2 regions of the Vibrio navarrensis genome follow, and region 1 is predicted to be linked to the other one. Evidence: predicted binding sites of a transcription regulator. Region 1 holds the regulator's gene; the other holds the start of a gene.

Region 1 (3,419 bases):
ATCCACCTAGACGTATGCGACAAGTGCCACCCATTCTACACTGGTAAGCAACGTATCGTTGATACAGGCGGCCGTGTTGATCGCTTCAACAAGCGTTTCGGTGCTCTATCAAGCGGTAAGAACTAATCACATTTGTGATGACTGTTTGAGAAAAGGTCGCTTCGGCGGCCTTTTTGCTTTTTGCCTTTCTATTATTTTCCTCGTTATTTTCCTTGTTGTTGTTCAGGGGCGCTTTTCTCTCGCCCTTTGCTGGTCTTACCTTCGCCTTTCTTGGTCATTTTGTAGATATGCTTCGCATTCTTGGCTAGGAAGATTGACTTATATCAATTAGAATTTATCTCCAAATTATCTAAAAACGCAGAGTTTTAGGTCATTTTGCAACATTCCCCCTATCCCACAAAACATATAAAGAGAATAACGACCTATGTCCGATGACAATCGCCAGGCATTGACCCCTGAAGAAGATCGCCGCCAGCAAGCGCTGGATTACCATGCCTACCCAACGGCGGGAAAAATCGCCATTGCGCTGACAAAACCAGCCGAAACCGCCAAAGATCTTGCGCTCGCTTACAGCCCAGGTGTGGCTGAGCCAGTACGTGAAATCGCACAAAACCCGGAGAACGTCTACAAGTACACGGCCAAGGGGAACATGGTGGCAGTGATCTCTAACGGCACCGCAATTCTTGGTCTGGGCAATTTAGGTCCGCTGGCGTCTAAGCCAGTCATGGAAGGGAAAGCGTTACTGTTCAAACGTTTTGCAGGATTAGACTCGATCGATATCGAAGTAAAACACCGCACCATCGATGAGTTTGTCGATACCGTTGCCAACATCGCCGACACCTTTGGTGGCATCAACCTTGAAGACATCAAAGCGCCGGACTGTTTTGAGATCGAGAAACGCCTGATTGAGCGTTGTGATGTGCCAGTTTTCCACGATGACCAGCACGGCACGGCGATTGTGACGGCGGCGGGCATGCTCAATGCGATCGAGCTGCAAGGCAAAAAACTCAACGAATGTGTGATTGTGTGTTTGGGCGCGGGCGCGGCGGCGGTGGCGTGTATGGAACTGTTGATCAAATGCGGCGCGATGCGTGAGAAGATCTACATGCTCGATCGCAAAGGCGTGATCCATACGCGTCGTGATGACCTCAACGAATATAAGCAGCTGTTTGCCAATAACACCGACAAACGCACGCTGGAAGATGTGATTTCCGGCGCGGATCTCTTCTTGGGCGTGTCAGGTCCAAACCTGATGCCCGCAGAAGCGCTGAAACTGATGGCCGATAAACCGGTGGTGTTTGCCTGTTCAAACCCAGATCCCGAGATCAAGCCTGAGCTGGCACATGAAGTGCGTGACGATTTGATCATGGGAACGGGCCGCAGTGACTATCCAAACCAAGTGAACAACGTGTTGTGCTTCCCGTTTATTTTCCGCGGCGCATTGGATGTTCGCGCCAGCGAAATCAACGATGAGATGAAACTGGCGGCGGTGGATGCGATTCGTCAACTGGCGAAAGAACCGGTTCCTGCGGAAGTGTTGAAAGCAGCGGGCGTCGACAGCCTAGAGTTTGGTCCGCACTACATCATTCCAAAACCGATGGACCCACGTCTGCTACCGCGCGTGGCGAAAGCGGTCGCGCAAGCGGCGGTCGATTCCGGTGTGGCGCGCATCGCGATGCCAGAGAACTACATGATGGCGCAATAAGCCCAACGATGATGTAGACCAGTTAGCAAAACGGGACGCCAAGGCGTCCCGTTTTTATTTCTATTGTTGGCTTGGTAGTCAGCCGCTTCCCCCGAACTGACCAGCCAATCCTTAGTCGTCGTAAGCTTCGAACTCAATGCCCATCGCCGTCATCAGCGCTTTCGCTTCAGTTGGAATGTCATCTGGGCGATCTTTACGCAGATCTTCATCGGTCGGCAAGGGCTGGCCTGTGTAGGCGTGCAGGAAGGCTTCGCACAGCAGCTCACTATTGGTTGCATGGCGCAGGTTATTAATTTGACGACGAGTTCGTTCATCGGTCAGCACTTTCAGCACTTTCAATGGGATAGATACAGTGATCTTTTTCACCTGCTCGCTCTTTTTCCCATGCTCTGCGTATGGACTTATGTAGTCGCCATTCCAGTCGGCCATTGCGCACCTTTAGTCGTTATCGTTGGTTAATAAAATAATAGGCGCAGATTGTAGCTGGATTTACCGCCATAAGCAAAGACATATGGACGTCTAGAAGTGTTGACGTCTTAAATTTTGCTGGTTAAAGTGGCGGATAAAAGGAATGGATGACGCTGAAACAACAGTAGCCTATTCCCATTCAGAATGCATCTTTGGAGAAAGGAAACACTATGAGCACTCGCAAGCCCGCTACCATCGCCGTTCGAACTGGTATTGAGTCAGACAGTCAGTTCCGTGCTGTCGTTCCCCCCATTTACCTTTCGACCAACTACGGCTTTCCAGCCTTTGGCGAAGTGCCTAAGTACGACTATACCCGCTCGGGCAACCCCAACCGTGGCTTGCTGGAGCAGGCGCTGTATGAGCTAGAATCGGGCCAAGGGGCGGTGGTGACCAACTGTGGTACGTCGGCGCTTAACTTGTGGGTCTCTGCTTTCTTATCGCCAAACGATCTGATTGTCGCTCCGCACGACTGCTACGGCGGTACTTATCGCTTGTTCAATACCCGCGCCAACAAAGGCGATTTCAAGGTGCGCTTTGTTGATCAATCCGACCCAGCGGCGCTGGAGGCGGCCTTGGCGCTCAAGCCCAAACTGCTGTTGATTGAAACCCCCTCCAACCCGTTGGTGCGCGTGGTCGATATTGCGGCAGTGTGTGAAAAAGCACATCGCGTTGGCGCGCTGGTGGCGGTCGACAACACCTTTCTCACTCCGGTCTATCAAAAGCCGTTGGAGCTGGGCGCGGATTTCGTGATTCACTCCACCACCAAATACATTAATGGCCATTCTGATGTGATTGGCGGTGTGGTGGTGACCAAAACCGCGCAACATGCCGAGGAGCTGGCGTGGTGGGGCAACTGTTTGGGCGCAACCGGCACGCCGTTTGACAGCTACATGACACTGCGCGGCATCCGCACGTTGGGGGCGCGCATGCGCGTGCACGAAGAGAGCTCACAGCAAATTTTAGCCTTTTTGCAAAGCGAATCGCTGGTGGGGACGATTTACCATCCGAGCCTGCCGCAACATCCGGGGCATGAGATTGCCAAAAAGCAGCAATCGGGTTTTGGCTCGATGCTCAGTTTTGAATTTGCCGGCTCGTTTGAGCAGTTGAAGCAGTTTGTGCAAGCGCTGGAGCTGTTCTCTTTGGCCGAGTCGCTCGGTGGGGTGGAAAGTTTGATCTGCCATCCTGCGTCGATGACGCACCGAGCGATGGGCGAAGCGGCGCTGGCTGAAGCGGGTGTCTCCCAGCA
Region 2 (3,419 bases), 490 kb from region 1:
CGCAATCACCACTACGCGGTGTTGCCATTCGGCGACTTGCTGCATGTCACAATCGGTAAAGCCAAACAAGATCAACCCATCCACATTGCGCCGCCGCAGTACATCCAAATGCTCATTGGTCTTGTCCCGGTCAAACTGGCTCTCCATGATCACCACATCGTATCCGGCTTGGTAGAAGATATTGAGCATGGTGCTCACCGCACGATTTTCTGAGGGAGAATCGAGACGCGAGATGATAACGCCCACCACTTTCTGGCTGCCACCGCGCATCGACTGCGCAGATTTCGACGGCACATAGCCCGACGCCGCAATCACTTCCTCCACTTTGGCACGCGTTTCTGGTTTGACTTTAGGGTCATTGGTCAGAACTCGCGACACGGTGGATTTCCCTACGCCGGACAAACGTGCGATGTCTAAAATGGTCAGCTTTTTATTCATATCGAGTCAAGATCACTCATTGGAGAAGAAAAAGGCCGCTTAGCGACCTTTCAGATGTTGTTTCACGTACTCGGGCACCTCACGGATGCTCTCCAGCACCGCGGTTGCCAGCGCTTCGCCTTGCTCTGTGAGCGGTTTTCCGGTCTTCACCAATAACTTGGTGCCGACACCAGCCGCGTCAGCGGCCATCATATCTTCCGCTTTGTCGCCCACCATAATCGAGTTGGCCATATCGATCTTCAAGAAATCACGCGCTGAAATAAACATGCCCGGCATAGGCTTGCGGCAGTCACAATCTTGCTTGTAATCGCCAATACCGTGCTCGGCATGATGCGGGCAATAATAGATGCCGTCGAACTCAACCCCATTGTCAGCGAAATTCCAGTCCATCCATTGAGTCAGAGAGAGAAAGCGATCTTCACTAAACTTACCACGCGCTATCCCCGACTGGTTGGTGACCAAAACCAGTAAGTAGCCCATCTCTTGCAGGGCTTTGGTCGCTGCGAATACACCATCAATGTATTCGAAATCATGCTCATCGTGAACATACCCATGATCGACGTTAATCACGCCATCACGATCTAAAAAAACAGCAGGTTTGGCCAAAATCTATATCTCTGTCAACAGGGTAACTTAAAGCGCGATTATAACCGAAAAGGCGACGTTTGCGAGTTTCAACTGCCACACAGCCAGCTCAATCGCTCTGCATAGACTATTCTTCTCTATCTAATGACGATTTGATTGGTAAACCGCTAAACGTTTGGACGTCTAGACGTAAAAATATCTATTGACTTGAAAACGTGAAAGCCATAGCATCATCTGAAAAGTGAGCCAGCGCTCAAAATATTATTCTGTTGTCCCTGCACAGGTATAAAAATGATTGAAATTAGTCAGGTAAATAAAGTGTTTTATCAAGGCAGTAAGGAAATACATGCTTTGAAAAACATCAACTTACATATCGCAGAAGGCACCATTTTTGGTGTTATCGGATCATCGGGTGCAGGGAAAAGCACGCTGATCCGCTGCGTGAACATGCTCGAAGCGCCAAGCAGCGGCCGCATTGTGGTGGACGGCGTTGACCTCACCACCCTCAGCAAAGCGCAACTGGGCGAAGCACGCCGCAACATTGGCATGATTTTCCAGCATTTTAATCTGCTCTCCTCACGCAGCGTGTTTGACAACGTTGCCCTGCCACTGGAGTTGGCAGGCAAGAGCAAAGAGCAGATCAAAGAGAAAGTGACGCAGTTGCTCAAACTGGTTGGCTTATCGGACAAACAGGAAAGCTACCCTGCCAATCTCAGCGGCGGGCAAAAGCAGCGCGTAGCGATTGCCCGTGCTTTGGCGAGCGATCCGAAAGTGCTGCTGTGCGACGAAGCCACCAGCGCACTCGATCCGGCGACCACGCACTCGATTTTGGAACTACTGAAAGAGATCAACCGCAAGCTGAAAATCACTATGCTGCTTATTACTCATGAGATGGATGTGGTGAAAAGCATCTGCCACGAAGTGGCGATCATTGGCGACGGCGAACTGGTTGAAAAAGGCACGGTTGGCGAGATCTTCGCCCATCCGAAAACCGAGCTGGCACACGCGTTTATTCGCTCTACCTTGGATCTCTCCATTCCGGAAGATTACCAAGTGCGCTTGCAGTCAAAGCGTGTAGAAGGCAGCTATCCACTGGTCAGGCTGGAATTTACCGGAGCAACGGTGGACGCGCCGCTGGTGTCTCAGATCTCGCGTAAATTCAATATTGATATCAGCATTCTCAGCTCTGATCTCGATTACGCAGGCGGCGTCAAGTTTGGCATGATGGTCGCTGAGCTGTTTGGCAATGAAGAAGACGACAACGCCGCACTGGAATTTTTGCGCGAACATAACGTAAAAGTGGAGGTACTGGGTTATGTCCTTTAATACGATTGCACAGTGGCTGAGTTTAAATGGCGATCTCCTGCTGGGCGCAACTTGGCAAACCTTGTACATGGTGGCGGTGGCTGGCGTAGTCGGTTTTGCGATCGGCATTCCGCTTGGCGTGATTCTGCACACCAGCAAAAAAGGCGGTTTGTTGGAAAACACCAAACTCAACAAAACCCTTGGCGCCATTGTCAACGTAGGCCGCTCGGTGCCTTTTTTGGTGCTGATGGTGGCGATTATTCCGGTGACGAAATTACTGGTAGGCACGTTTATCGGCACCACCGCTGCCATCGTACCGCTGACCATAGGTGCGATACCTTTTGTTGCCCGTTTAATTGAAGGCGCGCTGCTGGAAGTGCCGTCTGGTCTGGTTGAAGCGGCGCAAGCCATGGGCGCTACGCCACTGCAAATTATCACTAAGGTACTGCTTCCTGAAGCGCTACCGACCATTGTTAACTCTGTCACTATCACCTTAGTGACGCTGGTCAGCTACTCCGCGATGGCAGGAACCGTTGGCGGTGGCGGTTTGGGCGATGTCGCCATCCGTTATGGTTTCCACCGCTACGACGTGGTGATCATGGCGGTGACTGTCGTCATGTTGATCGTGCTAGTACAGATTATTCAGTCTATCGGCGATGCAATTGTACGCCGCGTAGACCACCGCTAAGAATTGCAAGATAAAAATATAAGGAGATTTACGATGAAATTTAGCCTCAAAGGTTTATTGACGATTGCCGCCGCTGCCTCAGCACTGATTCTCTCTGGTTGTGGTGAAAAAGCCGCAGACAACAGCAAGATCAAAGTGGGCGTGATGGCAGGTGCCGAAGCCCAAGTTGCAGAAGTGGCGGCGAAAGTGGCCAAAGAAAAATATGGTCTAGATGTTGAGCTAGTGACCTTCACTGACTACGTCACACCAAACGCAGCGCTGGATGACGGCTCTATCGACGTCAACGCGTTCCAACACAAGCCGTACCTCGATCAACAAATCGCTGACCGTGGTTACAAACTGACTATCGCAGGCAACACCTTTGTTTACCCAATCGCAGGCTACTCAAAGCAAGTGAAATCGG

The links. Region 1 encodes MetJ, which represses methionine synthesis genes. Its sites were predicted from a motif close to TTAGACNTNTANANGTCTAA; they were not measured.
Region 2: the regulator MetJ is predicted to act here: its motif matches at 1,199-1,218, upstream of metN (methionine ABC transporter ATP-binding protein MetN).

Annotation. Positions count from the first base shown of each region.
Region 1 covers NZ_CP065217.1:300,323-303,741, forward strand. The annotation lists gene rpmE (50S ribosomal protein L31) at 1-126, shown strand, start outside; gene I3X05_RS01330 (malic enzyme-like NAD(P)-binding protein) at 425-1,705, shown strand; gene metJ (met regulon transcriptional regulator MetJ) at 1,817-2,134, opposite strand; gene I3X05_RS01340 (O-succinylhomoserine (thiol)-lyase) at 2,344-3,419, shown strand, end outside.
Region 2 covers NZ_CP065217.1:787,604-791,022, reverse strand. The annotation lists gene treR (trehalose operon repressor TreR) at 1-438, opposite strand, end outside; gene gmhB (D-glycero-beta-D-manno-heptose 1,7-bisphosphate 7-phosphatase) at 478-1,044, opposite strand; gene metN (methionine ABC transporter ATP-binding protein MetN) at 1,315-2,349, shown strand; gene I3X05_RS03505 (methionine ABC transporter permease) at 2,339-3,016, shown strand; gene I3X05_RS03500 (MetQ/NlpA family lipoprotein) at 3,050-3,419, shown strand, end outside.